2 regions of the Vibrio sp. ABH4_348 genome follow, and region 2 is predicted to be linked to the other one. Evidence: riboswitches for the same ligand, from Rfam matches in the RefSeq annotation. Region 2 holds a riboswitch; the other holds the start of a gene.
The links. Region 2 has a riboswitch for cyclic di-GMP ahead of gbpA (N-acetylglucosamine-binding protein GbpA). Riboswitches for the same ligand answer to the same signal wherever they lie in the genome.

Region 1 (7,863 bases), 370 kb from region 2:
TTTGATGGCCTAGTGTAGCGATTTTCTGAGACACTTGAGCCAAGCCACCGCCTGCATCTAGTACGTTCAAGCTTGATGTTGACGCTTTTAATGTATCGAGAACTCGGCTAATATCTTGCCAAACAACCACTTGCCGAATCTCACCTTTGTCAGACCCGTAGATGTTTTTTGCAAATTTGTGGGCAATGTCGTCGAAATTGCGGTCTTCTGTCACAGGTGCTGCGCTATCATGGTTCGGATTCCGCTATTCTGTCATAAGCGCTTCAGGAATAAAGCGCCTTCGACTTTTTTTACATTCAATTGATGTTTTTTCGGGCTAATTGATTATGTTTGAGCTGAAAAAAGTAGTGTCAGCATTACTTATGCCGTTACCGGCCATGCTTATCATTGGTTTTTTCGGGCTGATGTTAATCATGTTCACCACTCGCCAGAAAACGGGCTGTATGGTGGTATTGTTATCTTTTGTCGGTATTTTTCTTATCGCATTCCAACCCGTTTCATCTCGACTTCTTATGCCGCTCGAAAGACAGTATTCGGCGTTTTTTCCCGTTGATGAACCGATCGATTTTGTGATGGTATTAGGGAGTGGCCATGTGGTCGACGACGACATCCCCCCCACTTCTGAGCTCAGTCGAACTGGTTTGATGCGACTAACAGAAGGCATACGAATTCTGCGCATGTACCCCGGTGCAAAACTAATCTTGTCTGGTTATGCGGCAGGCTCTGAAGTAAGTAATGCACGAATGATGGCCAAAGTTGCACTGGCACTTGGCGTATCAAAATCCGACATTATCTTACTCGAGACAGCCAAAGATACCTGGGAAGAAGCCCGCCAAGCTGCTGCATTTGTCTTGCAAAAGCGTTTAGTGGTGGTAACGTCGGCAAGTCACATGAAACGTGCCCTGCTCGAATTCAACTCGGCTGGTCTTGACCCGTATGCGGCGCCAACCAATTTTCTGGCACAAAAGAATATCGATGCGCCATGGGAAAAGTACACCCCAAAAGGTAAGTATTTAGAGCAGACAGAAAGATACTGGCACGAAACATTGGGTCGAATCTGGCAGCAACTGCGAAACTGGGCATCAAGCTACGAAGAAGTGGTGATTGAAGCATCGGAATCCAAAGTTTAAAAAGCCAAACGATTGCATTTATAAAGTGCATTACTTCACCCGTGCAATCTATTGCCAGCGTTTCGATTAATGTCTAAAATCGTTCAAAATTGCGAATAATTGACGCTAAATTCGAGAAAACCGCTGAAAACAGCGGTTTTCTTGTTTCATTAAGACCTTTAACACCCATTGCAATCGCATTCACTCTGCTGCGATCGGTGTATTATTAGAGTAAAGGCATAACACAACAGGACCAACCTATGGCTACCATCAAAGACGTGGCTCGTTTAGCCGGCGTTTCAACGACCACTGTGTCACACGTAATCAACAAGACTCGTTTTGTCGCGGACGCGACCCAAGAGAAGGTGATGGAAGCCGTTAAAGAACTCAACTACGCGCCGAGTGCAGTTGCACGCAGTCTGAAATGCAATTCTACACGTACTATCGGCATGCTAGTCACACAGTCGACTAACCCATTTTTCTCAGAAGTCATCGACGGAGTAGAAAGTTATTGTTATCGCCAAGGTTACACTCTGATTTTGTGTAACACCGGCCGTATCTATGAAAAACAACGTGATTACATCCGTATGCTCGCTGAAAAACGCGTGGATGGCATGTTAGTCATGTGTTCTGATTTAACTCAGGAACTATCTGAAATGTTAGATCGCCAATCAGACATCCCGAAGGTGGTGATGGATTGGGGACCAGAAAGTTCACATGCGGACAAAATCATAGATAATTCAGAAGAAGGCGGCTATCTAGCGACAAAATATCTCATCGACAGTGGCCATAAGGACATTGCGTGTTTAAGTGGCTATTTTGAAACCGCAGCGTGTAAAGAACGTATTGCCGGTTTTAAACGCGCAATGAATGAAGCCAATTTGACTGTTGAAGATGATTGGATTTTGGAAGGCAATTTCGAATGTGATACTGCCGTATTAGCAGCCGACAAAATTATTGCCATGGATAAAAAGCCAACCGCAATTTTTTGCTTCAATGACACTATGGCACTTGGCTTGATGAGCCGCCTGCAACAAAAAGGCGTGAAGGTCCCAGACGATATTTCTGTGATTGGTTACGACAATATCGAACTGGCCGAGTACTTTTCACCGCCTTTGACCACCATACACCAACCCAAACGTCGTGTGGGTAAAAATGCATTTGAAATCTTATTGGAACGCATCAAAGATCGCGCTCATGAAAAACGAGTCTTCGAAATGCAACCTGAAATTGTGGTTCGTGACACCGTTAAACGCTTGAAATAGGCGCCTTAGCATACAAGTGTAAAAGTGCGAGTTTTTAGGCAATTTTATGCACAAAGTGAGAGACAGACAGGCATTAATAGCAAGACCGACTGATGAGCATAAAATATATTGTGACTGCAATCACAAATGCATCACGGTAGTGTGATAATTACCCAAAATTTTATTTTATCCTTTAATCACTGATTTCCGCCACGCACAGGGCAAACCATTCGAAAGGATGGGACGCAAAGCTTCCGGCCTGAATCTGTGAAGAAGTATGACTGCAGTATGTGTCTTCAACATAGAAAGGTAGCGGGGTTGCCGATGGTAAAAATGCAGATTGTTTACATCCAGTTGACATTCATTTTGCATCGATTTGCTAATCTCTCGGACCTGATTGGTGGCATAGCTAGAACCGAGAAACTACAGCATGGATAAACCAATACTCAAAGACTCAATGAGACTATTCGAACAGTTTGGAACTGTTAAGTCTCGTTCAATGTTCGGTGGATTTGGCATTTTTGTAAACGAAGTTATGTTTGCACTTGTCGTTAACAATAAACTCCATATTCGAGCAGATAATTCAACTACCAAGCAATTTAAACAACTTGATCTGGAACCGTACGTGTACAAAAAACGTGGATTCCCTGTGGTCACTAAGTACTTTGCAGTCCCTCAGCAATGGCTTGATTCTGAAGAGCAACTGCTGGTTGTCGCTAAAGAGGCATTGGAATCAGCCCGCCAGGAAAAGCAAGAGCAGAAACAAGCCAAACCAAACCGTCTTAAAGACCTCCCTAATTTGCGTTTAGCGACTGAAAGAATGCTGAAAAAAGCGGGAATTGAAACGGTAGAACAGCTCGAAAACGCTGGGTCTGTAGAGGCGTTTCGCTCAATTCAAGAGACTCACTCCTCGGAGGTCAGTGTCGAACTGCTGTGGGCCCTAGAAGGTGCCATATTGGGGCAACACTGGTCTGTTATACCGCAAGAACGACGCGACGAACTCAGTCATCAAGTCAACTAAGTCCCATGACTTAAGTATTCTTTGTTGAAGACCACCAATCGGTGGTCTTTTTGTTTTCACGGCAAATAGAGTGAAACTATGAAAATTAAACAGAATTTTTCTTGAGGATTTTCGGTCTTATTTTATGGTTAGATAAGAGCTACTTGTAAAGTAAGTTCAAGCCAGCGTGTGTTATGTAAGTTGTTTGAGAGAACTATGAATAAAAAACTGATCGTCGCTTTATTGCTAGTCATTGCCATTGTCGTGTTATCAACACAGTTTGGCCATTTGTTTACGTTGGAAAATGCCAAGCAATACCATCAGGATTTTAGCCAAACCATCCAGAACAACTTCTGGCAGTCTGCGGCTATCTACTTCACCGTCTACATTTTAATTACAGCGCTTTCGATTCCTGGAGCAGCAGTTGTCACATTATTAGGCGCGGCTCTTTTTGGCTTTACCTCTAGTCTTGTTTTGGTTTCTTTTGCCAGTACCATTGGCGCAACGATTGCGTTTTGGAGCAGTCGTTATCTACTGCGCGATTGGGTGCAAAATCGCTTCGGCTCTAAGCTGGAAACCATTAATCAAGGTATCGAAAAAGATGGTAGCTTTTACCTGTTTTCATTGCGTCTTATTCCTGTCTTTCCGTTTTTCGCGATTAACTTGCTGATGGGATTAACGCCAATTAAGACATCTAAGTTCTATTTGGTTAGTCAGCTTGGTATGTTGCCTGGCACTGCGGTATACCTCAATGCGGGCACTCAACTCGCGCAAATCGATTCGTTGTCCGGTATTGTCTCTCCAGCGGTTATCGCCTCTTTTGTACTTTTGGGCGTTTTCCCGATTTTAAGTAAATGGGTTATGGACAAGCTTCGCCCACAAGCCAATTAATTTGTCTTGTATGGATTTAAAAGTATTCTCGAGCACCTTCCCCACCGAGTGCTACATTGTGCAAGGCTTACTTCAATCTGCAGGTATTGACTGCCAGGTTCGTGGTGATGGTATTAGTAGTATTTATGGTGAAGTACCGATCTCTGAAGATACTGCGGTCACTGTCGTGATTGAACGGTTATCAGATCAACAACACGCTCTTAAGCTCATTAGTGAATATGAATCGGCGAAACATCGACCATCATGGAAATGTGCCAAGTGCTTGGAAGACAATGATGGGGCGTTTGATTTTTGCTGGCAATGCGGTAAAGCGGCTAGCTGATGGGTAGTTTGCAGTCATCAAATCGTTAGGTCTGTTTTCCTTGTATTTCGGTCGATAAACGCGATGCTCTGTTGGTTAAATTCTTCAGGCTTCTCAACATTACAGACATGGCCACAGTCAGTAATTTCGTATAACTCACTCATTTGGTGTCGGTTCACCATGTCACGCACCGGGGTAAGAAACATATAATCGCGATCTCCCATGACATAGAGTGTCGGAATGGCGATAGGTTTTTCTCTGAAATACCGCATCAATGGATTGACATCAAACGCCATAGAAAACCAACGTTTAAATTCTTTCTGGCACAGCTTTTTGGCTTCGCGAATAAAGAGGTGTCGAGACTCACGTTGATTTTTTTGCGGCATGACGATGAAAGCGAACAATCGATACAACCACATGTATGGAATGATGTGCTTACCTAAGTTTCCGACATGCGCCAAAAATTGAGAACGAATATCTAACCGCGTAACCGCACCACCCAACACCATAGTCTTAACACGTTGTGGTGCGATTTCCGCTAAATTTCTAACAATGATGGTCCCTAAAGACATACCAACAAAATGAGCTCGAGTGATTTTTAAATAGTCGAGAACCTGCAAGATATCATCGGATACGGTTTTAAATGTGTAGCGATTTTGCATCAAATCAGCAAGCAGTTGATTCGATTTGCCATGTCCTCTCAGATCAACCAAGAGCACATTAAAACGTTCTTTATACGCTTTAAGCTGTTTAAACCAAATAGACGAGCTACCACCAGCACCATGTATAAAAACCACCCACTCTTGGCTTTGTGGGTGTGTATAGGTGCGATGAAAAAGTAATGAAGGGTTTGCGGTGCTCACAACAACTCTCTGCGAACTAAATCTTAGTTCAAGTATATACCCAAGTTGCTTCAAGAAGCGAGGTTCAACAAGTATTGACGCTTGTCAGCCAAGGCCAAAGTTTAAAGTTCATCCCAGTCATCAAGAATCGGCAACGTTCTACTAAAGACCGTCACCGCTCTTGTTATCGACTATCCGCTAAGGGCACTGCTATACAAGTTCGTATACTGTAGGGCGGATTGTTCCCAGCTAAAATCTTGTGTCATTCCACGCCTTTGTATCTGTTCAATATTTTCATGCTCTTGTTCAAAGAGTAGTGTCACTCTGAGCAATGTTAACAACAAGGCTTGTGGACTCGGCTCTTCGAACGAAAATCCAGTTCCATTATCAGCATCCCCAAAATAGTCAGACACGGTATCTTTGAGCCCCCCTACCGCTCTGACAATTGGGGTCGTACCATACGCCAAGCTGTATATTTGATTTAGACCACAAGGCTCAAACTCAGAAGGCATTAGAAAGAAGTCACTACCTGCTTCCACTAAATGAGCCAATCTTTCGTCATAAGCTTCAATAAACTGCAATGATTTCGGGAAACGTTCAGCCAGTTGTCGCAGCTGACTGGCAATCACCGGGTCGCCAGTGCCAACTATGATGACCTGAACCTGATGGCGCAGAAACGGCTCTAGAATTGGAATAAGGTAATGCAGCCCTTTTTGATTGGTTAAGCGACATACCATGCCAAACAATGGAACCTGTGTCTGCGGTAATCCCACTTCCGCTCGCAGAGCTCGCTTATTCACTTTTTTACCCAATCGAAAGCTCACCAAATCATGATTGTAAGCTTGGGCCAAGTAAGAATCGTGCTCAGGATGCCAAGTAGAATAGTCACAACCATTCAAAATACCGGTAAGGTCAGCGGAGCGTTGTTGGAATTCTTTGCCCATTCCGTGACTGCCCAAATCACTGGTTAACTCCCGTGCATACGATGGACTCACTGCATTGATTTTGTCTGCTGTCATCACTCCAGCTTTGAGAAATGACAGGCTATCCGCAGAAATTGCAGCCTCAGGTACCCGTTTTTGTTTAAATTCGGGGATACACTCCAGCTGCTCATATCCAAACACACCTTTAAAAACCGCGTTATGGATAGTCAACACTGTCCGTATTGATGAGTAGAAGTTGTGACTGCGGTAGCGCTCCTTAAGAAAATAAGGGATTAATCCTGTGTGCCAATCATTTGCGTGAATCACCGATGGGCGAAAGTCGATTTTAGGCAGCATATCTAGACTTGCCGCAGAAAAAAAAGCGAACCTCTCGCCATTATCGGCATAGGCGATATTTTTTTCGGCATACATTTCGGGACGGTCAAAATATTGGGGGCACTCGATGAGATAGACCTGTGTATTACCTAACTCAGTAAACCAAACTTTGTAGCTGGTGAATGGCCAGGCCTCAAGCTGAGTTTCAATAACCAGTCGCTTACTCTCACATTGAATCGCTTGGTAGTACGGCAAACAAATTCTGACGTCGTGCCCAGCAGAGTTAAGCGCTTGAGGTAGTGAACGTGCTACATCAGCCAACCCACCACTTTTAATCAAACCATCGACTTCGGACGCAACAAACAACACACTAAAACAATCAGTAACCAACTTTTGCCCCTTTCGGAATAACCACCACACCATTTTCAGAAACATGATACATGGCTTTGTCCGCCTCGGTATCTACACCAATTTTTGTGCCCGGTGCTATTTCAACATCTTTATCTAAAATGACTTTGTTTAAGGTACAACCGCGCCCTATTTTGACATCACCTAAAAAGATACTGTCTTGGATATTACAGGAAGCGTCGACATTTGACCGAAAGCCCAAAACCGAGTTTTCAATCCTTGAGCCTCGTACAAAACTACCATTAGACACCAAACTATTAATGATTTGTACTCGCTCATTTGTCGCATCTTTAAAAGTTGCTGGTGGTAACGGAGGGTGATAAGTGTGTAAAGACCAATTTCGGTTATAAAGAGAAAAAGGTGCATCTGCTTTGAGTAGATCCATGTGCGCTTGCCAATAAGAATCTATGGTCCCTACATCTCGCCAATAGACCGTATCCGTTTCACCTTCTATCTTGTTTTTTCCGAAGTCATAAACAAACACGTCTCCGTTTGGGAACATGTGAGGAATGATATCCTTACCAAAATCATGGCTTGAATCTGGGTTATCGGCATCTTCAATCAGTTCACGGAACAGACTATCTGCTTCGAAAATATAATTACCCATAGACACTAACGCGTGTCTTGGATCATTGGGTATCGACTTGGGTTTTTCAGGCTTTTCCTGAAATCCTATCATGCGGTGATCTGTATCCACTTCAATCACCCCAAACTGATGCGCTTCTTCGATAGGCACACGAATAGCGGAAACCGTAAGTGCGGCCTGATTTTGCTTGTGGAAATCAAGCATCTGGCGAATATCCATTTTA
Region 2 (7,863 bases):
TTAAAACAGGAGTTTACGTATTAAAACTTGATACCGGAATCACCGATGAGCAACATCAACGCGTTAAAGACCAAGTATCTCAATACTTTTCAAAATCGAGTAACCAAACAAGAGCTCTCTACAATCAAAAACGAATTGTTATTGGATTGATGGCTGATGAACCAAACCCAAGCTCACCGAGTACTTACGACAGTTTTGTTCTCAAACTTGCAGACAGCATGAACTCAAGAAATGGCGTACCTAAAGTCCTAGATGGTATCGAGTTGGTCTACACCAACCTTGCTGGGAAAGACGAAACGCTGAAATTAACAACTTACCAAAAGTTGATTCAACTATTTGATTATTACATTGACGGAAATAGCAATACGACAGCTGGCGTTGAACTTAAGGCGGCCTATCAAGCCTTCTTAGCTATCCTCTCCGTCCAAGCGTCATCTGGTCTCCCTGAACATTTACTTTACAATCCTTGTAACTATGGCAATGGACAACTCCTAGCAAATACTTGCCCAATAAGCTCGGAAGATACCGAAGGTAAAGGTAGCTTAGACCCAATTCATAGCTTGAACTCTGATTTAAACCCAGGGGCGATTATTGGGCTTGCCTATGAATATATGCTCGACCCAAGCAAAGCTGAAATTGGAGAGCTTAAAGGCTCTAGTGGTACAGTGTTTCAAAACACAGGGTTAATAGGTCAAGGTACCGCTAATGCGATTAATTGGTCTAACCCAGCTTTCAAACCTCTTGCTGATTATATTAAGAAGTGGCATCTCACCAACTAACGGCCAATCCAATAAAAAAAGCCATCTCTTTTCTTAGAGATGGCTCTTTAATTCAGAGACTTATTAACTTAAAAGTCTAGCCATTTTTTAATGGTGTCAGCATTAATTTCAAAAGTGGCTTCTGAGGACTCGCTTACAGAACTCGGCACCGCCGAATCTTTGGCCTGATTGAAAGCCTTAGCACGTTTATCCCAAGACGGCTCGTGTATTGGCAACGGCACTGGCATACCGGTTTGGGCTCTTCTCGTTTTTTCATCTCTAGCAAAATACTGACAATCGCCTGATTGCCAATTTTCGCCTCGCATCTCTAACTCCAAGCGAGCTCGATATTGGTTGGATGCCTCTTCACTATTGTAAGACATATCACACAAAGTTAACTTATCGGCTTCCGATAGTTTAACGTTTGAATACTTGAGGCCCGTGCAACCTACAATAGATACGGTGAGAAATGAAACAGCTAGGAATTTAACAGTCATAGTATTTCCAAAAACAATGAGTTCAATCCTTGAGCCAATCTCCTTAGGTCTTTCAGCTATACTGCTAGACAAGACGCTGGTCACAAATTTTATAATCATTTACTTACGATTCAATCATTATCTATATCAAAACAAAATGTTAAGATCGAATTCTCATTAGTAAGACATTGACCAACCTCCACTTTGAATATTGGTCGCTTATAACGTGGATAATCTATGACCTTAGACACTGACTCACTACTAAACAGAAAGATTATTCATCTGATTTGTTGGCTCGAAGCGTCGTTGTCTCTGATCACTTTGGCTTTATCTGTTTTAAGAACTGAAGAACTCGGATGGTCAAACCGTGACGCTATACAACTGGCGTTGGTTCTCTGTTTGATAACGCTAGCAATATCTTCATCCAAGCTTTCAATCAAGTATTGTGCAATTTCGCTTTTCAGCGTTAATATTTTGATCTTCTTGGCAGGTTTTCTTACTTTAGGCCCATTGGCTGGTTCTGTTTACTTTCTGCCAATAGCTATATTCATACTGGCACTGTTCAGTTCTCCTAGGGTTTTCCTCTATGTTCTAGCTACAGTCCCTTGCAGCATTGCTTTTATTGCCTATTTGTTTATCGATGGAAAGCTAAGCTATCAGGTTAATGTTGATGCCTTACTATACTCATACAAACACTGGTTGGTTTATGGCTTTTGTCTAACATTATGTGTTTGGATAACAGGCTACACGCTCATTAGCTACCGAGAACGCTTGCGCCTATCGCTTTTGAAACTTCAACAACAAAAAAAACAGTTAATGCATCAAGCTGAGCATGATGAATTAACTAATATGATGAACTTCAGAGCGTTTCGCAGCAGAATGTGCACACCCTCTTCACCAGTATCACTTTTGTTTATCGACCTCGATGGATTTAAACAGCTTAATGACTCTAAGGGGCACGACATAGGTGACGAGTGCTTAAAAGCGGTTGCCAATGTAATCCATACGCAATGCAAAGAAACTGGATGGAGCTGCAGATTGGGTGGTGATGAATTTCTTGTCGCTGTTTGCCAAACGACACTAGAGAAATCCATTTATACCGCTGAAAATATTATTCTTAAAATCAAATCACTAAATTCGCTAAGCGGTGATAATTTCAATGTTTCCGCATCGATTGGTATAGCATTCACAACAAACCCAGACACTAGATTAGAAGTGTTAAAAAAAGCAGCTGATCAAGCAATGTACGACGCTAAAGCCGCTGGAAAAGGACAATGTAAAACAACCTTTTTGAATTAGAGACACAAAACGTATCTTTTAAGCCAACGATTTTTGCGAGCTAAATTGATATTTATTTACAATATTTACAATAGCTTAAAACAAAACTGGAACATTGCTCCATTTTATAACCCAACGTACCGATAAAGCCTTTCTTTCATTACCAAATCGCATATATAGTCGCCCTGCTTTTAAGATTTGAATCACTGCAGCTCACACAATTCAAAACGTCTTGTGTATCAGTGTTTATTTCAATTCACATCGGCAAACTGTTCGAAAGTGCAGGACGCAAAGCCACCGGTCTACGGCATAGCTATGACAGCGGGGTTGCAATAGAAACAATGGGCCTCTTGCCATGTCTCACCTCAGGTCTTGTCCGTACAGTTGTCGATTATCAAGATAACAAGGACCCGTATGAAAAAAGCCATTCTCACCTGCTTACCAATTATTGCCGCAGGTACACTTTCAAGTTTCTCAACCACCACCTATGCCCACGGTTACATCAGCAAACCTGAATCGCGTGGTTTTCTGTGTCGCAAAGGCGAAAATACCAGTTGTGGTTCTGTCGTTTATGAACCTCAAAGTTTAGAAGGGGTAGATCGCTACCCTGAAACGGGCCCAGCTGACGGCCAATTAGCGAGCGCGGGGTTGCGCGTATTCTCGCCTCTGGATGCACAGACGGTAAACCGCTGGACTAAACGCCCTATAAAATCAGGCGCCAACGAGTTTACTTGGACTTTTACTGCCGCTCACTCAACTCGCGATTGGCGCTATTTCATCACCAAAAAAGATTGGAACCCCAACCAACCGCTCACTCGCGCGCAGTTTGAGTCTGTGCCATTTTGTAGCTATTCAGGCAACTTTAGACAGCCACCACGTACCTTGACTCATTTGTGTAATGTTCCTGCTGATCGCAGCGGTTACCACATTGTGATGGGGGTGTGGGATGTCGGCGATACGCCAATGAGTTTTTACAATGTTATCGATGTGATGATCGATAATGGCAATGCCGGGGACGTGCAATGGAATGATGTGGGTGACATCCATGCCAGTCATGACTTGGCCGTCGGCGACAAAGCGATTGCTCGCGTATTTAGTGGCTCAGGTGAAATCACGTCACTCGCTGTAGAGCTTTTGATTGAAACGGCTCAGCAAGGAGACAAAAACACCTGGCCTAAGCTACTTGCGGAAAAAATCAATCAAAGCCAATCTTGGATGCAAGCGGGACTACTGGATAAAGACAATCAGGTTCAACCGATTTCCGGTAAAAATGAAATCTACGCTCAGTCAGGTTCTGGCATAGAGCGCGTAGAAATTGGCTATAAAATAGCGCCGCCTCCCGCCGCCAATGTTTCTATCACGGGCATTGGGCATCGATACTTTGTCGAAAATGACGCGGTTAACTTTGCGTTTAATTTTGATACCGATATGGCAGCAAAAGTAACCGTGACGCTCAATCAAGGTACTCATACTGTTGCCAAGTTGGAAAAACAAGTTGAGGTGGGACACACCGCTTTTGAATTGCCGTATCCAAATGCCAAAGCCGGCCACTACAACTTGACAGTAAGTCACTTGGCGGAGAACGGCTCTCAAGCTCAAAAAGGCTTTCACCTAAACATCTTCAACCAAGATACCAATCCAGGGGAGCCGGGTGGTGGTGACAACCCAGGAGGTAACCCAGGTAGTGCGGAATACACCTTCCCTGACAGCCTAACAAGCTATAAAGCAGGCACGGTGGTTTTCCAACCCAAAAACGGTAAAAACTATCAGTGTAAGCCTTGGCCAAACAACGGCTACTGTGTGCAGTACTCTGCGGGGTCGAACCAATTTGAACCCGGTGTAGGTTTGTATTGGACTATGGCCTGGGAAGAAGTTCACGCTCACTAAAAGCGCACGCCAACAAACAAGAAGCCCGAACCAAGGTTCGGGCTTCTTTTTCTGGATTGGGTTTATTTGGGAGCTGACCAATGAAAGCTTTCAAAAAGCCGTAACCAATTTTCATCAAAACCCGCTTCAATCTTGATCGCGTCATTGGTCACCGGATGCTTAAACGCTAGACTCGTCGCGTGCAGCAATAATCGATGAATGTCGTAGTGCTCTCGATACAAGCGATTATGACGACCATCTCCGTGGCTAGTATCACCGATAATCGGGTGACTTAGGTGGTGCATATGCCGCCTAAGTTGGTGTTTTCGTCCCGTCAGTGGCTTGAGTTCAATCAAACTGTAACGGCTGGTTGGGTACCTTCCGGTTGAGTGTGGCACTTCTACCTTTTCCAAAGAACGATAATCGGTAATTGCAGACTGCGCCTCTTTTTCCTGAGTCGCAAACTTGTCGGCAATTTTGTCATGCTCAACACTCAGCGCATAGTCTAAGCGAGCGGCTTCCGTAATCCACCCTCGTACAATCGCGTGGTATGTCTTTTCAATGTTGTGTTCGGCAAAGATCGGCATGCACTGCGAGGCAACTTCACTAGAAAGCGCAAATAACAACACACCTGAAGTCGGTCTATCTAAACGATGAACGGGGAAAACGTGTTGTCCTATTTGGTCTCTCAGCGTCTGCATGACAAAGCGAGTTTCATGTTTGTCTAACCAACTGCGGTGAACCAACATGCCTGCCGGTTTGTTTACCGCTACCAGCCATTGATCTTGATAAACTATTTCCAATTCAAAATCGGATGGGGATTCTACTTCTGACACAGGGTATCGATCTCTTTGATAATAGATAGAACTTGGCTTACATTCTGCTGCTCTTTCCAAACCTCATCGAAATAAGGCGTCATTTCAAACCCAAGTGGCAAAGGCGAATCAGATTCAATGATTTCGCTAAACTTAGGAATGAACACCCATTGCAACCACTGCTCTGGCTGTAATGCATCGGCGGCAAAAGGGACACCGCTACGCAACGCCGCACTTTCAGGTTTAGTAGGGCTCCAGAGGTTGGCTTCCGACAACGCCATTCGTAACGCTTGAAGCTGAGTTATGACCATTGAGTTACGCTTATTCACGCTTTTGTTATCCACAGCGGTAAAAAGGTGGGTAGAATACCACTTTATTTTTAAAACCTCTCGGAACTCGGAAAAATGGAAGCTCTTAAAACGCTAACCGCACTGCTTACTCACAGTGAAAATAATTACCAGGTATTCGATTTAGGACGTCGAATTTGCCCAATTGAGGCTCGAGACTTTGAGAATATTGAACAAGGTAAACAAGCCTACCCGTTTCCTAGCCAACGTAAGGCCCACTTAGCGGTAGTCTATTGGAACCAAGACCAACAACCTTGGATTTGGTTTCTTAAATTTGAGTTAGATGAACGCGGTCTGATCAAGCCAGCTGATACCAGTAACTTTATCAAATATGTATTGGAAGCCATGGGTTCACGTTTGTCCAAGGAAATGGATGAAGAAACGGAACAAAAACTGGCCAACAACCCATACACGTTCAAACCCAGCGAAGATAAAATGGCGATGCTACACAGCTTGATCCGCGGTCAGCTCAACCTACCAGCCAGTGCCTACTATGAACATGCTCAACACTATTTCTCTGGTGGTATCGGCTGGAACAATTGGCAAAGTGTCGGACTGCAAGGCATTACCGATATCTGTGCCCGCTTGGCAAACGAAAACAACGGTACCTTGATGCGCAAGGCGGTCAGCCAACTACCAAATGAACCACTTTATGCCCTTCTTGGGGCCCTAGAGCATGTTGGTCTGCCAGAAAAGTTAGCCGTTCGTTTAGCCGAACTCGCGACCGATATCATTGAGCAAAAAGACAGTGATATTTTCTTGCTTGCTGCTTACATGAGAGCACTCGCTGGTGCGGAAAAAGCCGTCGCTCAACCTGTGTTAAAACAGATCCTAAACAGCCCTTCTCTGTCTCATCAAGAAATGTTGATTGCCATTGCAGGACGTTGTTGGCATTTATTGGCCGATCAGTCTTCAGCACAGCTGTTTTTGTTGCGACTGGCACAAACCAACAATCAAGCTCTTTTTAATCAGGTGTTTGCCGATCTGGTGATGCTCCCAGAATTACGACTGGTGTTGCTTCCTTTACTGCACACCAGTCCATCCCCTGAATTGGCACAAGCGCTATTACAATTGCAAACTACGGCTAAAAGTGGTGTTCAATAGTCAGTGATAGGGAATAAACAATGATAGGAAATCTATTTGCAATACTAGGACTGGCATTCGCTGGCTTCTTGTTTTGGCAACATCGGAAGCAAGCCGAATTAGCTCAATATCGTGCGAAACAAAAATGTCAGCAGCTCAACTTGCAGTTGCTGAGTATCGCGTTTAAAGGTCATCGTCTGAAGGACAAACAGGGAAAATGGAATTGGCACAGTGTTTACGAGTTTGAATTCTCGTCACTGGGAGATGACTGCTACGTCGGTGAAATTTTAATGAAAGGTCATTATCTGTACGATGTCTCATTACCCGCTCACCGGGTGGAATAAATGCTCTGGACAAATTCAGATAAAAGAAAGCCCCGATAACAATCGGGGCCAAATACGACTTTTCAGTTTCCTTGCTGACTGGTGCTCCCTGCCTCTTCCATGACTGGGTAGATTCCTGCTACCAATCCTATCTTCGCCGTCCTAGCGGTGTCCTTGTTCGTCCTGAAGAAAAGCTATCCGAGCTTTTATCATCACCCATCCTTGAGTGGTGTCCTTGATTCACATCCTAGTGAACCTATCCTTATGCCGCTTTCCTTAGTGCGTTCGAGTATCGAATCCGTGATACTCCGTTGCCCTTCCCAAACAACACCTTCACTTTACTCCTTGCCTGATAAAAAATATCGGCTATTGAGCGATGTAATCGATTGAACACATTTTACCCATTCGGATTTATTTATGCATAACATGAAGTTATAACGTTAGGGTTTATTCGACCGTCATTATAAAAAGAATCTACTTACACCCAGAATGGCAGATCTCTTACAATACCCTAAGACACCGTAGATACTGGACAAATTATGCTCACCAAGGACATGACTGAAGAGTTACAATCGATACTTGAAACGCTGGCGAAAGAAGGCAAAGAGCCGACAGTGGCGTTAGTGAAAGCCCGCCTTTCATCTAAGGTTCCTATGCCTGCGCTAATTACAACAATCAAACGTTGGAAGACCTCAAATACGGTTCCTAAAGTCGAAATTGCGCAAAGTACAACGGTAGAAAACACTAAGATCGATGAGTTGGAACAAACCGTTCTAACCTTGGCTAAGCGAGTCGAAGCTCTAGAGCTGCAACTTGCGCAACACCAAAAGGAAGGTAAGTGATGACAATTTGGGTTGATGCCGATGCGTGCCCTAAAGTAATTCGCGAAGTTTTGGTTAAAGCCGCAGAGCGAACCG

Region 1: linked by a shared signal. The riboswitch ahead of ACXAFJ_RS04205 (TfoX/Sxy family DNA transformation protein) and the one ahead of gbpA (N-acetylglucosamine-binding protein GbpA) in region 2 are both predicted to bind cyclic di-GMP.

Annotation. Positions count from the first base shown of each region.
Region 1 is NZ_JBSWVW010000001.1:905,663-913,525, reverse strand. It holds gene cmoM (tRNA uridine 5-oxyacetic acid(34) methyltransferase CmoM) at 1-214, opposite strand, end outside; gene elyC (envelope biogenesis factor ElyC) at 327-1,130, shown strand; gene purR (HTH-type transcriptional repressor PurR) at 1,370-2,374, shown strand; cyclic di-GMP riboswitch class I at 2,564-2,679, shown strand; gene ACXAFJ_RS04205 (TfoX/Sxy family DNA transformation protein) at 2,784-3,374, shown strand; gene ACXAFJ_RS04200 (TVP38/TMEM64 family protein) at 3,570-4,244, shown strand; gene ACXAFJ_RS04195 (putative signal transducing protein) at 4,255-4,566, shown strand; gene ACXAFJ_RS04190 (alpha/beta fold hydrolase) at 4,584-5,408, opposite strand; gene glgA (glycogen synthase GlgA) at 5,579-7,036, opposite strand; gene glgC (glucose-1-phosphate adenylyltransferase) at 7,026-7,863, opposite strand, start outside.
Region 2 is NZ_JBSWVW010000001.1:532,135-539,997, reverse strand. It holds gene ACXAFJ_RS02520 (histidine ammonia-lyase) at 1-779, shown strand, start outside; gene ACXAFJ_RS02515 (hypothetical protein) at 848-1,255, opposite strand; gene ACXAFJ_RS02510 (GGDEF domain-containing protein) at 1,472-2,533, shown strand; cyclic di-GMP riboswitch class I at 2,766-2,847, shown strand; gene gbpA (N-acetylglucosamine-binding protein GbpA) at 2,927-4,399, shown strand; gene truC (tRNA pseudouridine(65) synthase TruC) at 4,462-5,214, opposite strand; gene ACXAFJ_RS02495 (YqcC family protein) at 5,202-5,522, opposite strand; gene ACXAFJ_RS02490 (DUF3549 family protein) at 5,598-6,644, shown strand; gene ACXAFJ_RS02485 (DUF3301 domain-containing protein) at 6,665-6,967, shown strand; gene ACXAFJ_RS02480 (hypothetical protein) at 7,486-7,788, shown strand; gene ACXAFJ_RS02475 (YaiI/YqxD family protein) at 7,788-7,863, shown strand, end outside.